DNA from 4 places in the Rothia sp. L_38 genome. Region 3 is predicted to be linked to each of the others. Evidence: riboswitches for the same ligand, from Rfam matches in the RefSeq annotation. Region 3 holds a riboswitch; each other region holds the start of a gene.
The links. Region 3 has a riboswitch for S-adenosylmethionine ahead of ACRCJM_RS02020 (LLM class flavin-dependent oxidoreductase). Riboswitches for the same ligand answer to the same signal wherever they lie in the genome.
Positions count from the first base shown of each region.

Region 1 (4,459 bases), on a different contig from region 3:
ATAAGACGGCGAGGCGTCAGTCTCGCAACTGAACCATCAACGCGAGAAGCGTTACCATTGAAGTACGCATCAGGCTGGGGTGCCCGAGTCATAATCACATCAGGGCTAATATCATATGAATTCCCCAAAACCGTAGACAAGGTGGGGTCTGATTCCACAGCACCCGCAAGCTGCTTCAAATGCAAGTAAGGCACAAACTCTGCCAGATAAAAGCCATGCCCACGCTTCACCACATGCTCAATGGCTGTGCCCGGTGGTACCAAATGGTTAAACTCAGCCAATGCTTTACTCAGAAACCGAGTTGTTGCAGCTTCAAAGGCATGCCCAGCTGTTTGACCGGCTAGCTTTTCGCCACCAGGAGTCACTCCAAGTTGTTCAGCAATAGACAAAGCAATAGCTTTGCTCGTCTTCTGTGAGCTGTCAGCATTCGAAGCCACCCCACTCGCAGTTACAGCCAAGACACCTAGGTCAATGAGCTCTTGATGGTACTCCTGTCGAAGTTTATGCAGCGACGCTACCATTCTTCACCTCAATATTCTGGTTCAAGAGATTTGCGATTTCAGAGCCAATCGCGTATGAAACCGGAGGAGGAAAAGCATTCCCCACCTGGCGGTATGCAGCGGTCTTCCGACCAGTAATCTGCCACTCATCAGGGAACCCTTGAATACGCGCGGCCATACGCACAGTCAATCTGGGCATATCAGCGAATCCTGGCTCCGGGGCGTCCTCAGCAATCGATTTCCCGTTCACTCCCATATCAGCCCAAGCCTGCTTCGCACGTGTCGGCCCCAAATCGGGCCCACCGTGTTTCTTGGATCCCCCCACCAGAGTAGGCGCAATCTTCTGCGCTCCCTGAGCCCAGGCGTCCGCGCCCTCCCAGCCCTTAGAAGCCATCAAGTCCACAAGGGTATCCCCTACCGTGGGGGCATCATCAGGGCGTTGCTCAGGCCAGACAAAACAACCATCTAAATCTTTATGAGTAGCAACCAAAATGCTGCGGGGACGTAGCTGGGGTACACCGTAATCAGAAGAGTTAATCAGCCGCCAATCGACGATATAGCCGAGTTCGCCCATAGCCTTGATAATTTCATTTCGATAATCAGCAAAACGCTTTGACAGCAGGCCCTTAACGTTCTCAAGCATGACAGCTTTAGGCTCAAGAGTCTCAATAATTTCAAGGGCTCGGGGAAAAAGGTCACGCTCGTCGTCAGCACCCAGCTGTTTTCCAGCCACGCTAAAAGGAGGACACGGGACACCACCTGCAAAGAGATCAACGCCTTTATAGGGGGAAGGATCCCAGTCATTGAGATCAGCCTCAACTACATTCCACTCTGGGCGGTTAGCTCGAAGAGTATTGCAGGCGTCTGGGTCAATCTCAACGGCTGCTAGATGCTCAAACCCAGCCATTTCAAGGCCAAGCGCCTGGCCACCAGCACCGGCGCAAATCTCAACTGAAGTCAGCATGCGTGCGTCTCCCCATCAACTCATCACAATTTTCGAATATATATTCGAATTTATTAACTACTATACATGTGCTCACGAGAGCTGGGAACCCTCTCTGCCAACTCTATTAGTCTATGACGTTCACGAGCTAAATCAGCCATAATACTCATGAGCTTTGTACCTCAGGCTGAAAGTATTCACTGCACAACAGTTAGAAGCGTAAACATACCTGCCAGCAACTTCTTTAGAATTATTTACTGCGCAGTTCCTCCATCTGCTCTTTCGTTAGAAAAGCTCCGAAGGCGGGGCTGTCCGGCTCAAAAAGGTGGGCTGCACTTTCAGGCATAAGAACCACGTCAAACCCCAAAGAGCTAACCAGCTCACAAGCGGTCTCCAGTGCCTTATCCCCCTGCCCCGCGTCAATCACTGCAACAGCACGCGGTAGAGCATGAGGGTTCAAAACCCGGCTGTCAGAAGTCAAATCATCATAGGCAATATGGTTAAGCGTTCGGACAACAGGCACCTGCACCCCGGGCAGCTCAAATTCAGTTCCAGCCGTCCCAGCAGATTCCCATGGATTGGTCGCGTCCACTACAAGCCCATGAGCAGCAGAAAAATCAAAATTGGGAAGAGCAGTTCGGGGCAGAGCCACAATGACGATGTCAGCTTTCAGTGCGCTCTCAAAATCCACTAGCTGGGCTTCTGGCACAAGAGAACTCAAAATAATATCTAGCAGTGGCTTTGGCCTGGCATAAATCAGCGTCTCATGGCCAGCAGCAACAGAGAGACGGGCAAGAGCTGTGCCGAGCTTACCGGCGCCAAGAATAGAAACCTTCATACCTACCACAATATTTTCTAAAGAAAATTTATTCCTTGGGTTTACCAGTCTAACGATGGATTTTATCTGAGGCTTGAATAAAAAGATCGGCTACAGATCTAGTCTGTAGCCGACCCCTTATCTATAGTCTCGGTTAGCGATTTTCAGCGGTAACGCAAACAGTCAAGGGTTCCGGTGAAAGATGGCTTAAAGAAAAGATCTTGCCCTCTCGCAGCCCGAGTAGCTTGTGCTCCTCATTCCATAGAAGAACAGGGGCACCCGCGTCCTTTCTCTCCCCCGATGCGCTACGCACCTGGCCGTCCGTCGCGCTAAGAAACTCAAAAAGACGAGTCGAATCATGGTTCCAGAAATACCGGCTTTGCCCGTCGATTTTCAGTTGCACGCGCGTACCCCGCACGGCAATAATCGTAGCTTCCTGCCAGGTCATGTTCGACGCATTGATACCAATTGCCGGGACAATTCCGTGCCCAGCTGAATGTAGGGTGCACCGCTGGCTAAGCGGCACGTTCTTCCGCTGATCGGTGTGAGCAGAGCCTGAAGTAGCTTTTGCTGAAGCTGAAGACTTTGAAAAAGGAAAAAATGAAACCACAGTGGGCCTCCTAAATAATCGCGCTTTCACCGGGCCTTTTGGCGGGTGACCGATTTTCCTTTGAGGGCACCGTCTGCGTCAGGCGGTTGCCAGCCAACAAGTCAAAGGGCTTTGCGTTGGGCTTCTGAATCGTGATGATTACTTTAGCAGGAAAAAATCCACACGTGCAAGAGGGCTGCTATTGGTAGAGCTTGCCGCCCGATTCCTCCAGGTAGCAGGTGGGGCAGAGGGACTCGTAGCCCACATGCACACCGTCAATGGCCACCTGGTCACCGGCAAAAACAAACTTTCCATCAACAGTACGGCCGTTAAAGAGCGCCTTCCGTCCGCACCGACAAATAGTCTTGAGCTCTTCCAGCGTGTGGGCAATCTCCAGCAGGCGGGCAGAGCCGGGGAAGGCCCGCGTTCTAAAGTCTGTACGAATGCCGTAGCACATCACCGGCACGTTCTCTTCCACCGCAATCCGCATGAGATCATCCACCTGCTCAGCGGTCAAAAACTGGGCCTCATCCACCAGCAGGCAGGAGACGGGCAGATGCCAGTGCATACGGTCGTCATCAGCATTAGGCTCAGCAGCAGCGTGGAAGAGATCGCGTACCGAATCCTCAGCACCCACCAAAAAATCAGCCTGACGGGTCACCCCCAGGCGGGACACGATCTCAGTATCGCCCTTGGTGTCCACCTGCGGCTTGGCCAGCAGCACCCGCTGGCCACGCTCCTCATAGTTATGGGCAGCCTGCAACAGCGCAGTCGACTTACCCGAATTCATGGCGCCAAAACGGAAATAGAGCTTAGCCACGCGGCCACACCTTTCAACCCAGAACACTTACGCAGAAAACAAAACCAAACCACACCATTCTAGCCCGGCCCACTCCCCCGCTCACAGGCGTCCTACCCTATGAAAAAGGGAGGGCTCCGGAAAACCCGGTGCCCTCCCCTTTCTCTCACAGGAACTTACTTGCCTGAGACCTCAAGGCCTGAGACGTCCACGTCCTTGAGCGGAATAGTCTTTGAGCCGGTTACCAGCTTGTGCACCAGCCAGACACCAATAATGATGGGCAGGCCGATGTAGGCCGAGACAACCTCAAACCAGTGGCCAGCAAAAATAGCGTTGTAGTTCTGGCCGGCAATCACCAGCAGGCACATCAGCAGCGCCACGATGGGGCCAATCGGGAAGAGAGGAGCCTTGTAGGGCAGGTCGTTCACATCATTACCCTGGGCGACGTAAGCGCGGCGGAAGCGGTAGTGGCAGATCGCCACACCCACCCAGGTGATGAAGCCCGACAGGCCAGAGATGTTAATCAGCCAGGTGTAGGCAGAGCCCTCGCCCACTACGGCAGAGACGAAGCCGAAGAGGCCGATAGCGGCGGTCATGAGCAGGGCGGGCATGGGAATGCCGCGGGAGTTCACGCGGGCAAAAATCTTGGGAGCACGCCCCTCCAGCGCCAGGGCGTAGAGCATACGGGACGAAACGTAGAGGCCCGAGTTACCGGCAGAGAGAATCGCGGTCAGAATGACGGCGTTCATCACCGAAGCAGCAAAAGCAACTCCCAGGTTCTCAAAGACCATGGTGAAAGGTGAGTAGGCGA
Region 1 is NZ_JBOEQD010000001.1:178,184-182,642, reverse strand. Features, by position in the region: gene ACRCJM_RS00830 (NgoMIV family type II restriction endonuclease) at 1-521, opposite strand, end outside; gene ACRCJM_RS00825 (DNA cytosine methyltransferase) at 502-1,464, opposite strand; gene ACRCJM_RS00820 (NADPH-dependent F420 reductase) at 1,694-2,281, opposite strand; gene ACRCJM_RS00815 (hypothetical protein) at 2,415-2,870, opposite strand; SAM riboswitch class IV at 2,886-3,001, opposite strand; gene ACRCJM_RS00810 (thymidine kinase) at 3,049-3,669, opposite strand; gene ACRCJM_RS00805 (amino acid permease) at 3,825-4,459, opposite strand, start outside.
Region 1: it holds a riboswitch for S-adenosylmethionine, as region 3 does, so the genes downstream of both, ACRCJM_RS00815 (hypothetical protein) here and ACRCJM_RS02020 (LLM class flavin-dependent oxidoreductase) in region 3, are expected to answer to the same signal.

Region 2 (4,459 bases), on a different contig from region 3:
GAGGCGGATGAAGGCCGGGTTGATACCGATGGCTTCGAGTTCTTCGGTGGTGGACTGGCTGTGGGTGGTGGAGGCCGGGTGGACAGCAAGTGAGCGCACGTCACCGATGTTGACCAGCAGGGAGTGGAGGGAGAGGGAGTCCACGAACTTCTGGGCGGTTGCGGCGTCGGCGTCCTTGAGGGTGAAGCCGAGGACGGCGCCAGCCCCCTTGGGCAGGTACTTTTGGGCCAGGTCATAGTAGGGGGAATCAGGTAGACCGGAGTAGGTGACCGATTCGACCTGGGGGCGATCCTTAAGGAACTGGGCAACCTTGAGGGCATTCTCTACGTGGCGCTCGACGCGCAGGGAGAGGGTCTCAAGACCGATGGCAATATTGAAGGCGTTGGTCGGTGAGATGGATGAGCCGAGGTCGCGTAGCAGAGAGACGCGGGCTTTGAGGATGTAGGAGAGGTTGACCCCAAAAGCCCCATCTGCACCGAGATCACGGGCATAGACCAGGCCGTGGTAGCTTTCGTCGGGCTGGTTGAAGAGGGGGTACTTGTCGGGGTAAGCACCGTAGTCGAAGTTGCCGGAGTCGACGATGACGCCGCCGACCGAGGTGCCGTGACCACCGAGGTACTTGGTGGCTGAGTGGATGACCACGTCAGCTCCGTGCTTGATGGGGTTGAGCAGGTAGGGGGTGGCAATGGTGTTATCGACGATGAGCGGTACCCCAGCCTCGTGGGCCACGGTCGAAACAGCCTCAATATCAAGCACATCGCCGCGGGGGTTAGGCAGGGTTTCTGCGTAGAAGGCCTTGGTGTTCTCGCGGGCGGCAGCTCTCCAGGATTCAGGGTCGGCGGGATCATCGACGAAGGTGGTTTCAATACCCAGGTTCTTGAGGGTGTACTTGAGCAGGTTGAAGCTACCGCCGTAGAGGGAGGGGGAAGCAACAACGTGGTCACCGGCTCCTGCGATATTCAGAATCGCGAAGGTGGAGGCTGCCTGGCCACTAGCTAGAAGCAGGGCGCCGACGCCGCCTTCCAGGGCCGCGATGCGGTTTTCGACCGCTTCCTGGGTGGGGTTGTTGATGCGGGAGTAGATGGGTCCCAGCTCGGAGAGGGCGAAGCGGCCTGCTGCCTGGGCGGAGTCCTTGAAGACAAAGGACGTGGTCTGGTAGATGGGCAGGGCGCGAGCGCCGGTTGCCGCGTCGGGTTCCTGGCCCGCGTGAATCTGCTGGGTTTCGAACTTCCAGCCGGTGGGGTTTGAGGGGGTGGGAACGGTGTTCTCGGTGGTCATGCGGTTTCTCCTAGTGAAGGATTCTTTCAGTGTTCTCTTGGAACGGGCCGCATGCCGTATCTTCCGCCCGGGTAAGGAGGAAAAGAATCTGATGCCCTCGCAGAAGATAGAGGCACATCGGTCCCGCGCTTGCGTACCTGGTTCTCGGTGGGTACGCCAGGTCTTCACCCAGGGCACCCCACCGCGAGTGGAGGGTTGCCGACCAGCTAGCTGGGGCTTAGCGCTGGTTCTCTTGACCTGCCTCTAGTTTGGCTTGAGTGCCCGGGGAGCGTCAAGATGAGGCTCTAAAGTTTCAGCATGTGTCCTTGTATTGCATACGTTACGTTCTATGGCCGTCATTTAGAATGGTGGGAAGCGAGTTATTACGAAAGGGCTGACGATGTCTCTGACTCCTCCTCTTGCCAAGCGTGTCCCGGTTGAGCGTACCCATCACGGCGATATTTTTATTGATCACTATGAGTGGTTGCGTGATAAGGAGAGCGAAGAGGTTCTAGAGCACCTGCGCGCTGAGAATGCCTACACCGAGGCGGTCACTGAAGATCAGCAGCCCCTTCGCGATGCTATTTTTGAAGAGATTAAGGGGCGCACCCAGTTGACCGACATGTCGGTGCCTTCCCGCCGCGGGGCCTGGTGGTACTTTAACCGCACGGTTGCCGGCGAGCAGTACCCGGTCATGTGCCGCGTCCCCGCTCTGACCGAGGGCAGCGTTGAAGAGCGCTACCAGCCGCCGGTCGTCCGCCCCGGTGAACCGCTCGACGGTGAGCAGGTAGTGCTGGACTGTAACGAGTTCGCCCGCGATATGGCCTTTTTCTCGCTGGGTTCCTTTCAGGTAACCCGCGACGGTTCCCTGCTGACCTTCGGTGTGGACGATTCAGGCGATGAGCGCTACACCCAGTACTTCAAGAACCTCGATACCGGTGAGATTCTTGAAGAGAAAATTGAGGACGTCTTTGCAGGGGCCTTCTTTGCCTCTGGAGCCAAGCACCTGATTTATTCGGTAGCCGATGAGTCCTGGCGCCCCTACGAAGTGCGCGCTCACGCCATTGGCACCAGCGCATCTGAAGATTTTGCCCTCTACCGCGAAGACGATAACGGCCTCTGGTTGGGTGCAGGTATGTCATCCTCCCGTACCCACGTAGTCATTACTTCATCCAACTCTGAGTACTCAGAGACCCGCATTATCAACATTCATGAGCTTGGTCAGCTAGAGCCCACCCTCATTATGAAGCGGGACGCCGGTATCGAGTACTCCACCGATATCATCGACGTGGAGGGCACCGGCTATCTGGTCATCGGCCATAACCACGAGGCCCCCAACGGTGAAATTGTACTGGCGCCCCTGCGGGAAGAGCACGTGCCCTTTGCCGATTTCAAGGCTAGCTGGATTCCCCTGGTGCCCCACCGCGAGGACGTCCGCCTAGAGGGTTTCAAGTTCTCCCGCAACCATCTGGTGCTCATGGCCCGCGAGAACACCACCGTTAAAGTATTCGTTGCCCCGCGTACCGCTCTCGCTGAGCAGGCAGCTTCTGCCCACCCCCAGGGTATTGACCTCTACGAGCCCGGCGGATTCACCGAAGAGCTCTACACGTCAGCCTTCTCCGGTGTGAACATCATGTCCCCGGTCATCCGCCTGAACTACACCTCCTACCTCACCCCCAGCAGCGTCTACGACTACTTCCCCGATACCGACGACCTCGTACTGCGCCGCCGCACCCCCGTCATCGGCTACGAGCCCGAGAACTACACCGCCTACCGCATGTGGGCACCGGCAGCGGACGGAGCCATGATTCCGCTCTCCGTCATGCACCGCGCCGACCTCGATAAGGCCCAGGAAAACCCCGTGATTCAGTACGGCTACGGGTCCTATGAGTCCTCCATGGACCCCTATTTCTCCACCGCCCGCCTCAGCGTGCTGGACCGCGGCGTCATCTTCGTCGTTGCCCACATCCGCGGTGGCGGCGAAATGGGCCGCGCCTGGTACACCGAGGGCAAGAAGCTGGCCAAGAAAAACACCTTCACCGACTTCATCGACGCCACCGACTTCCTAGCCTCCCAGGCCTGGGTGGACGCTGCCCGTATCGGCATCATGGGTGGATCAGCCGGCGGCCTGCTCATGGGCGCCGTCGTCAACATGGCCCCCGAAAAATACGCGGCCTGCCTGGCCCAGGTCCCCTTCGTGGACGCCCTCACCACCATTCTCGACCCCAACCTGCCGCTCTCGGCCCTGGAATGGGAAGAATGGGGCAACCCCATCACCGACAAGGAGGTCTACGACTACATGAAGTCCTACACCCCCTACGAAAACATCCGCCCCGTCAAGTACCCGGCCATCGCAGCTGTTACCTCCCTCAACGACACCCGCGTCTTCTACGTCGAACCGGCTAAGTGGGTAGCAGCCCTGCGCGAAACCATCGACCCGACCTCCCCCACTCCCCTGCTCAAAATTGAGATGGACGGCGGCCACGGTGGCGGCTCAGGCCGCTACACCGCCTGGCGCGAAATCGCCTGGGACTACTCCTTCCTGCTCACCCACCTGGGTGCCACTAGCGTCACGGAGTAAACCCGCTCATGCCCCCGTCCGCTGATCTAGTAGATCTCACCCCACGCGTCCCCCACGAAATCTTGCTCTCCCTGCTGAATAAGCCGCCCTACCGGGAAAAGTGGATGCGGCACGTGCAAAGACGCCGGGGTAACTCCATCAACCAACGAGCCGTAGCCACCTTCATCGCCTACGAGCTTTCTGACTACCTCGACCAGGACATCGACCCGGCCACCATCAAAGACCGGGTCTCGCGCGCCCTCAACGGCGAAGCGATTTCGGATGCCACCGCCCACATGTTCATCACGGCCTTCGAGTTCACCTCAGCCGAAGCCAGAGAACTGCAGCGGGCCCTCTCAGCCCACAGCCTCAGCCGCAAGCTCGCCCAGCGGGCAGAGACCCTCACCAGCGCCGAACGCACCATCGACACCCGCAACTACACCTCCCTCTCCACCCTGATGGACGGCCACGTCGACCGTTTCGGGTTCATGCGCCACTTCGTCGTCACCGAGATTATCCGCTCTGAGGTTGATGAGCTCACCCTCATCTCTCCGCGCTTCGAGTCCACGGATTCTACCGCCACCCTTGTTGAAGGTGGCGAACTCATCTCTATGAACGAGCATGAACGCGCCCATATCCATC
Region 2 is NZ_JBOEQD010000016.1:10,777-15,235, forward strand. Features, by position in the region: gene ACRCJM_RS10875 (O-acetylhomoserine aminocarboxypropyltransferase/cysteine synthase family protein) at 1-1,278, opposite strand, end outside; SAM riboswitch class IV at 1,399-1,516, opposite strand; gene ACRCJM_RS10880 (S9 family peptidase) at 1,658-3,838, shown strand; gene ACRCJM_RS10885 (hypothetical protein) at 3,847-4,459, shown strand, end outside.
Region 2: it holds a riboswitch for S-adenosylmethionine, as region 3 does, so the genes downstream of both, ACRCJM_RS10875 (O-acetylhomoserine aminocarboxypropyltransferase/cysteine synthase family protein) here and ACRCJM_RS02020 (LLM class flavin-dependent oxidoreductase) in region 3, are expected to answer to the same signal.

Region 3 (4,459 bases):
GGCCTCTTCTTCGTTGGCGAGTGCCCAGTCGCGGGCGTATTCGTAGACGTCAACGATGGTCTGGGCGGCTTCGGGGTCGCTCTCGATGAAGTCCTCGGTGGCGTTCAGGAAGCCGTAGGTGTTGAAGTCGACGTTGCGGTAGAAGAGGATGTTGCCGTCCTCAATTTCGGCGCTGGCCATGATGGGGTCAAGGCCGCTCCAGGCGTCTACGGTGCCCTGGTTGAGGGCGGTGCGGCCGTCGGCGTGCTGTAGCTGCTCGATGGTGACCTCATCGGGTGACACACCTGCTTCTTCAAGAGCTTGGAGCAGGAAGAAGTAGGGGTCGGTGCCCTTGGTGACGGCTACCTTTTTACCGGCCAGGTCTTTCACCGATGAGATACCGGTATCGGTGCGGGTCACCAGAGCTGACCACTCGGGCTGGGAGTAGAGGTCAATCACCTGAATGGGGGAGCCGTTAGAGCGAGCCAGCAGGGCAGCTGAGCCCGCGGTGGAACCCACGTCAATCGCACCGGAACGCAGGGCCTCATTAGCCTTGTTCGAACCGGCTGACTGTACCCACTCGACGTCCTTACCCTGCTCTTGTAGGGCGGTCTCAAGCCAACCCTTTTCCTTGATAATCAGGGAGAGCGGGTTGTAGGTGGCGTAGTCGATGGTGACGGTGGTGTCGCCCGCAGCGGCAGAAGTGTCAGCGGTAGAAGCGTTTTCCCCAGCCAAGCAGCCAGTGAGCAGAAGGGTGCCGGTTGCGAGCAGGGCAGAAGTGGTGGTGAGACGAGAAATGAGTGACATGTGTGTTCCTAGTGTTCTTCAACGCCGAGTTCGGCCAAAAGTTCTTTACGCAGGGACGATAGCGCTGGGTTGCCGCGGTCGCGCGGGCGGTGATCGGGCACCTCAACAATGCGGGCAATCGTCGCGGGTGCGGTGGGGTCCGGCTTACCCAGCACAATCACCCGGTCTGAGAGGTAGAGGGCTTCTTCCACGTCGTGGGTGACCAGCAGGACGGTGGCCGGGTCGTGGGCATGAATATCGAGCAGCAGATCCTGCATGTTGATGCGGGTGAGGGCATCGAGGGCGCCGAAGGGCTCATCGAGCAGAAGGACGCCGGGGTTCCGCGCCAGCGCCCGTGCCAGGGAGGCGCGCTGAGCCATGCCACCGGAAATCTCACGGGGGCGGTGCTGGGCGTAGTCTGCCAGCCCCACGACGTCCAGAAGGCGGGCAACCTGCTCGCGGGCGGCGTCCTTGGGTGTTCCCTTGGGCAACCCCAGGGCAACATTCTTCTCAACGGTACGCCAGGGCAGCAGGCGGGGCTCCTGGAAGCCAATTGCCACGCGGGAGTCCAGGCCGCGCACCGGGCTGCCATCGATGGTGACGGTACCGGCGGTCGCTGCGCCCAGGCCCGCGGCAGCCCGTAAGAGGGTGGACTTGCCGCAACCCGAGGAACCAATGATCGAGATAATCTCACCGGGGTAGGCGGTGAAGGAGACGTCTTCAAGGACGGTGCGGGTCTCGCCGCGCTCGCCGATGAAGGTTTTGCCGACGGCCTTGAAGTCAATGCCGCAGGCGGTGAGGGTGGTGGGGGTGCGTTCTAGCGTGGGTGCGCTCATGCTTTTCTCCATCGTCTCTTGGCGTTAGCACCGACCCCTGTAGTGAGGGAGGTTGCTGCGACGTCGTTGAGCCAAGTCTCTCGGTCGCTCTGGATGGTTAACGCTTTCAACGCTAGGGGCGTTTGTTGGAACTGGGCAAGAGTATGACGCGGTATTTCGGCCGGTTACGAGTGTGACGCTGTGGGTAAAACTGACCGAAACTCGCTGCCCGGTTACACGCGACTCACCCCGTGCCACAATGTGAAACGTAGCCTCAGATGCTTGCACCTGGGCGTGCTGGGCGGGCTACACTAAATCTCAAGATCAAGAGTCCCAACGCGAAGCTCTGGCTAGTTGGGCGGCAACCCTCTCCCGTAGCGGGGTGCCCCAGATGAGGATCAGGCAGTAATGCAAGTACGGCGCAACCAGGCGCCACCTTCGCGAAGGCTCGGTGCCTTTTACTTTGGGTAAGGACGCCGGTGGCAGCACGGGCGCGGAGGGCCAAGCACCACCTGTGAAAGGGCCCGGTTCATGACCGAGAAGAAGCGCATCGTCGTCAACGCCTTCGATATGACCACCACCAGCCACCAGAGCTTTGGTCTGTGGCGTCACCCCCGTAACCGGGCGGATGAGTACAACACCATCAAGTACTGGACCGACCTGGCTAAGGTCTGCGAGAAGGGTCTGTTCGACGCTGTCTTTATCGCTGACGTGGTGGGTGTCTACGATGTCTACAAGGATTCAGTAGCTCCCGTCCTCAAGGACGGCGCCCAGGTTCCTGTGGGTGACCCCTTCTTGCAGATTTCTGCTATGGCCGCTGTGACCGAGCACCTGGGCTTTGGCGTGACTGCCGCTGTCACCTACAACCAGCCCTACACCCTGGCCCGTTCCTACTCCACCCTGGATCACCTGACCGGCGGCCGTGTGGGCTTCAATGTGGTGACCTCCTACCTGCAGTCTGCTGCTGAGAACCAGGGTCTGCCCGGGCAGATTGAGCACGATGAGCGCTACGAGATTGCCGAAGAGTTTCTCGATGTCTGTTACAAGCTCTGGGAGGGCTCCTGGGAGGACGGCTCGGTACCCCGCGACCGCGAAAACGGCGTCTTCGCTGATCCCTCGAAGGTGCACCCCATCCTGCACAAGGGCAAGTACTTCCAGGTTCCCGGCATCGCCCTGAGTGAGCCTTCCCCCCAGCGCACCCCCGTGATTTTCCAGGCCGGTGCGTCTTCCCGTGGCCAGGCTTTCTCTGGCCAGCACGCTGAGGCTATCTTCATCACCGCCCTGCGCCCCCACCTGACCAAGGTTCTGACCGAGCGTATCCGTTCTGAGGCTGAAAAGGCCGGCCGCAAGCGCGATGACGTCAAGATCCTGGCTATGCTCTCCGTTGTTGTGGACGAGACTGACGAGAAGGCTCAGGCCAAGTACGCCGAGTACCTCAAGTACCAGAACGTTGAGGCGTCCCAGGGCATCATCGGCGGCTGGAGCGGCCTTGACCTGGACCAGTTCGATGAGGACGAGGCTCTCAAGTACGTTGAGACCGAGTCGATTCAGTCCTTCCTGACCCCCTTCACCCTGCAGGATAAGGAGAAGGAGTGGACCCGCAAGGACATCGCCGAGCACTGCGCCACCGGCGGCATGGGTGCGGTTTTGGTGGGTTCCCCCCAGACTGTTGCCGATGAGCTGGAGAAGTGGATTGACGAGGGCGGCCTGGACGGCATCAACCTGGCTTACCACGTTTCCCCTGGCTCCTTTGAGGACTTCGTTGAGTTCGTTGTTCCCGAGCTGCAGAAGCGCGGCCGCTACCGCACCGCCTATGAGGGTTCCACCCTGCGCGAGAGCCTCTTCGGTGAGGGTAACAAGTACGTGGACGAGCGTCACCCGGCTGCCAAGTACCGCGGTGCCTACGCGGGTAAGCCCTCCGCTGCCGACACCCCGGCCCGTGACTTCCTCAAGCTGGCGATTGAGAACGCTGAGAAGGCTGAGGACGCAGGCCACTAGGTCTTAGAGCTGTAAGGACGCCGCCCCGCACCTTCCTGCCAACGGGCAGGGGAGTGCAGGGCGGCGTCCTTATCGTCTTTATGCCGTGCCGACGGTTAGAGCAGGGCGCTCCACAGGCGGCAGAGGTTCTCGGCAACCTTCTGGTGGTTGGGGCGGTTGACCCACTCGTCGTAGCGCAGGCGCTTGCAGCGGGAGATGTAGTCCCGGGCTACGCCTTCGAGTTCCTGCACCATAGCCTTGCCCACGATAAAAGTGGAGACCTCAAAGTTGAGGGCGAAGGAGCGGGGGTCCATGTTGGAGGAGCCGATGAAGGTGATTTCATCGTCCACAATCATGAACTTGGAGTGCAGCACGGTGGGGCCGGGGTACTGCTGAATGTTCACACCCAAGCGGAGCAGCTGCTCGTAGTAGGAGCGCTGCCCCATAATCGGCAGGAACTGGTCGCCCTTCTCGCAGACGATCAGGGTCACGTCGATACCCGAGAGTGCCATGTTGGTTAGGGCCTGCAGCAGGGTTTCTTCGGGTACGAAGTAGGGGGAGCAGATGATGATGCGTTCTTCTGCGTTGTAAATCAGGTGGTTGATCAGGCGCAGGTTGTTTTCGGTTTCGAAACCGGGGCCAGAAGGCACGATTTGGGCGAGCGGACGCTGGCCCTCCTGCCCTGCCTCTTCGTTGGCTTCGATGTCGGCGTCGATTTCATCGAGCAGGAGTTCCTTGGTTTCGGCGTACCAGTCAGAGACGAAAACCGCGTTGAGCTCGTGCACCACGGGGCCGGTGCAGAAGAAGGAGAGGTCCTTCCACACTAGGCCCTTTTTGATGTTGCCCTTGAGATTGTAGGTGCTATCGATAGCATTCTGGGAGCCGGAGAAAGCCAGCTCGCC
Region 3 is NZ_JBOEQD010000002.1:158,334-162,792, forward strand. Features, by position in the region: gene ACRCJM_RS02010 (aliphatic sulfonate ABC transporter substrate-binding protein) at 1-786, opposite strand, end outside; gene ACRCJM_RS02015 (ABC transporter ATP-binding protein) at 795-1,601, opposite strand; SAM riboswitch class I at 1,607-1,701, opposite strand; SAM riboswitch class IV at 1,903-2,003, shown strand; gene ACRCJM_RS02020 (LLM class flavin-dependent oxidoreductase) at 2,112-3,578, shown strand; gene cls (cardiolipin synthase) at 3,674-4,459, opposite strand, start outside.

Region 4 (4,459 bases), on a different contig from region 3:
CTGCAGCAGGGTTAGGGCTAGGCCGCCGACGGCACCAGCGTGCAGGGTCTGATAAAGGGAGACGACGTCGTCCCAGTGCCAGATAAGGGTGACCACCAGCAGCAGGGCGCCACCGGCCACAAAGGCCAGTACGCTCACCAGGGCCGCCCTCAGCAGGGCCCAGACGTAGGAGCCTGCCCAGCGGGAATACTGGCTGAATTTTTTCACCCAGTCGGCCGCGTTCACACCGATCATGGCGGCTAGCGAGCGCGATTCGGCGTACCCGCCCAAGATGATGCCCAGGGCCGCTACCCAGAGGGGTACCAGGGCCGCGAGAGCGGGCGAGGTGGAGAAGAAGTCGTTGGTGGATAGCAGGCTCACCCCGGCGCCCACTACGGCGTAGGCGAGAAGACCACCGGCCAGGGGCTGCCAGAACTGGCCCTCGTAGCTGGCGCGGGCCAGGCGGCGGCCGGAGCGGTAGCAGAGGGCTAGGGGGATCAGAGTGAGGCCCAGGGGTACCAGGCTCATGGTTCCGGTCACCGCTGAGAAGACCCCCTGCTCGGGGATATTCATGTTCAGGGGCACGCCGTGAACCAGCAGCCACAAGTGCCCGGCCACAGAGACAGCACCGGCTAGGGTACCGCTGCTGTTGAAGCCGTTGGTGTACCAGACCGCCACCAGGAGCAGGACGACGGTGAGGTAGGAGGCCAGCGCCACGAGGGCAAGTTCAACTGAGCCCTGCAGCCACAGGGGCATAGGGAGGGAATGTTTGGGGTGAGCGGTGGTATTCATCGTCTTTCATCATGTCATGTTTCGCGAAGCCATGGGGAAGAACTCCGTTCCCCTGTACTCGATACCCCGACAAACCCACCGCGAATGCACTACATCTTCTCTTTTGATAAGTCTCAGCAGGCCTACCTGGCCACACCCTTTACCCTTATTTAAAATTTTCTATAAAAAAATTTTAAATATCTATTGCGTGAAGTTGGTTACACAGGTTAGTCTTGAGCTAAGCGATCGCTTCCAAGTCACAGTAACTGTTTTCAGTTATCCCAGCATAGGCGCTGGGCCAAGCAAAGGATTCCGCAATGAAACCCTTCACCGCAACCGCAAAAAAAATCGCGCTGGCTACTGCTATAGCCCTTTCTGCAACATCTCTGACAGGATTATCGGAGGCCTGTGCTTCTTCTAATATCAAGGAAATAAGAGAAAAATGTTTCGCTTAAAAAATATACCGATAGAGCAAAGAAAGAGATATCTAAGCTATATATTTTGGGGTCTTGTAGCAGTCTGGACCATTCTGCTTCTCACAGATGTCCCTAGAGGATGGAGACTTATTCCGGCCTTACCAGCTTCCTTAATAATCTATCTGTATTTTATGCCTTCAAATAAAACTTTGGATGATCTCATGAAATACAAGCATCTTGAAAATCCCAGTCCTGAAGAGATTAAGGCCTACCGAGCCGCTCATCCTGACGTAGGGTTTACAGAAGCCATTCTAGAACTTAAGAAAGAGAAAGCCGGTACTGCATAAAGCAGAAAATACTGAACCTTTCCATATATCAAGGGCAGGGGCTACTTACGCCCCTGCCCCCTGAGTTTAGTAGTACCAGTTGCTGTAGCATTTACAGCCCCTAATAAAATAAAGGAGCTAGATCGCCTGGTTGAAAATGCGGTGAAGATAACCGGCCCATCTCGCCCCGGCGGTAGAGTGGGAGCCATGAGCAGTGAAACTTCGTATGTGATGATTACCGGTGCTTCAGCAGGTATCGGCTCCGAGTTCGCCCGCCAGTATGCAGAAGCCGGGTACAACCTGGTACTCACCGCCCGGCGGGCCGAGGCTCTAGAAAACCTAGCAGGCCAGCTGCGCGGCAGGTTCGCGGTAGACATTGAGGTAATCCCTGCCGATTTGCTGGTGGAGCAGGACGTCACCCGCCTGGTTGAGCGCCTACAGCAGGTTGAGCACCCCGTTGAGATACTGGTCAATAATGCGGGTTTCGGGCTCGGCAAGAGCTTTGATGCAGCACCCGTAGAACGCCACCTTGACCAGGTCGACGTGCTGGCTAGGGTTCCGCTCCAGCTCATGCACACGGCGATTCTTGCCATGCTGCCTCGCGGGCGGGGTCGCATTATTAACGTCGCCTCGGTGGCAGCTTTTACCCCCGGAGGCACCTACTCGGCGGTCAAACGTTTTCTGGTGGTGGCCTCAGAATCGGCCCACCTACAGTATTCGGGCCGGGGTATCCATGTGACGGCCCTCTGCCCGGGGCTAACCCGCTCGGAGTTCCACGACGCTATGGGCCAGGGTGAGCCCAGCCTACCGAACTTTTTGTGGCTGAGCCCCCAACGGGTTGTTGCCGAAGGCATCGCCGCAGTCACGGCAGGGAAGCCGATCTGTGTGCCGTCCTTACCCTACAAGCTGGCGGTTACAGCCTCACGGGCACTACCCCGCCGGCTGGTGGCAGCTGCGATAGCGCGGACGCGAGACTACTAGATAAGGTTCCGCAGGCTCACAGCGAAGCTGCTGGCTCGGCGGCTGGCGTGAATCGCTCGTGAGCGTCAGCGAACCAGCGAGAGGGTCGGCAGCGAGCGTGAGCCTGTGGAACCTATGTTGCGGGCTCTAGTCTTCCCAGGGGTCCACCGCAGGGACCCCCCAGGACTTGTAAATCTCGGCCTTGCTCGAAATAATCTCAAGCTGGTGGACGGTCGCGGTGGCAGCCATCAGGCCCTCAAGGGCTGCTGTGGCGAGGGGGGCGGGGCGCTGCCCACCCACCAGGTGGAGGTGCTTCTCGGCGTGGCGTCCGGCCCACTCCAGTGATACCTTCGCGTCGACTTCTAGTACGTGAGAGTCGAAGCGGTCCATGAGCTCAGCGAGCCAGCGTTCGGTTTCTGGGTAGGGGTAAAGACCCTTGATTTCACCGAGGCTGAGCACTGAGATGTACATGGTGCGGTAGGAGCGGCGGCGCAGGCAGTTCACTACCTGCGGGTGCGGGTTGGCCTTGCGGATCTCAGCAAGGACATCGGAATCGAGAAGCAGACCTACCTGGCTCATGCAGCTTTCAGAACACCGTACTCAGTTGCAGGGATACCGCTGGGGTTAGGGGCCAGCAGGAAGTTGAGGAATTCGCTGCGCTCGTTGGAGATGCGGGTGTAGTCCTGGATGCTCATTGCGGTGTAGCCGCCGCGGGCGGGCACAGAGGCAGCAGAGATGTTCTTCTGAACGGTGATGTGAGGACGGTGGGCGTGAGGTCGAGCGTTTGACATGCCGTCGTTGCGCGTAAAGTGCGCATTCCTTTCGAAACTTGCTCTTGCCTGCACCAAACAGCGCCGAAATGCGCGATGCAGACCGCTTCGTCATCCGAGCCACCCGTGAACATGGGGTTGGCGTTCAACCAAAGTCGGAGCTTGACAGTTGAATCTCTTGAAGCTGGTAAAAGCATAACCCGCTGTTGGCGCTTCTGTAAACACCGGTCTCAGAAATTTTTCTTACTGTGACGAACCAGCCCGTGGGCGCTGCGGGTAAGGCGGTGCGATACGCTAGAAGACTAGGTATTTGCTCTGTTGTGAAGGTACGCCTGTGTCTACTTCTTTCCCTGAAATTCCGGTGACAGCCCCCGCCATTATTCGGCAAGTGGGCTCTGGTGCCTACACGCGGGGGCAGCGGTATATGCGGGAGGGTAACGTCATTCGTTACACCTATGACGAGCAGGCGCGAGTGCTGGAGGGGCAGGTGGCTGGCTCAGGTTCTGCCCCCTACACCGCGAGGGTGGCCTTCCCCGCGGAGGTCACCCCGGGCTCCTATGCTTTTTCGGCGACCTGTTCCTGCCCGGTGGCCCACAACTGCAAGCATGCGGTGGCGCTGATGCTGACCGCAATCGACCGTACGGCCAAGGCCAAGCGGGCTATGACGGCGTCCTCAAGTACCTGGAAGACCACAGCGAGCGCTGACGAGAAGGTGCAGGAAATCCTGGAGATGGCCGATACCGTGGGCCTGCAGCGGGCTGCAGATCTGCTGAGGGAACACCGGGGCGAGCAGGCGAGTGCCGGCACCGATGAGCAGGCGGACGCCGGTGCTCGGGCTGGGCAGTCCCTGCCAGCTTGGCGGCGGTCCCTGGCCCATTCTCTTGCTGCCCGCCCCAGCTACGATAGCCGCAACCACCGGGTGACCGGTGCCCTTGATTTGCGCCTGGTGGTGCCCGGTAAGTACGGGTGGACCAAGAACATCGGGGCGCCCCGCGTATCGCTTGAAGCTCGGCCCCTGATGATGGGTGCCCGCGGCAAGTGGATTAAGGGCGGTTTGAGCTGGGAGAAGTTTTCGGGCTCTGCCGCCGGGTCGGCGGGAACCGGCCTGCTCCCCGAGCACGCGGCCTGGTTCAATGAGTTTTACGCGGTGATTCGGGGCTCCCAGTCCATCTATTCCTCCCACCGCGACTGGGCTTCTATCTCGAATGTGGATTCTTCCCTGCTCTGGCAGATGCTG
Region 4 is NZ_JBOEQD010000008.1:43,016-47,474, forward strand. Features, by position in the region: gene ACRCJM_RS07435 (cell division protein PerM) at 1-771, opposite strand, end outside; gene ACRCJM_RS07440 (hypothetical protein) at 1,193-1,513, shown strand; gene ACRCJM_RS07445 (SDR family NAD(P)-dependent oxidoreductase) at 1,700-2,473, shown strand; gene ACRCJM_RS07450 (plasmid stabilization protein) at 2,600-3,031, opposite strand; gene ACRCJM_RS07455 (nuclease PIN) at 3,028-3,243, opposite strand; SAM riboswitch class IV at 3,279-3,406, opposite strand; gene ACRCJM_RS07460 (SNF2-related protein) at 3,557-4,459, shown strand, end outside.
Region 4: it holds a riboswitch for S-adenosylmethionine, as region 3 does, so the genes downstream of both, ACRCJM_RS07455 (nuclease PIN) here and ACRCJM_RS02020 (LLM class flavin-dependent oxidoreductase) in region 3, are expected to answer to the same signal.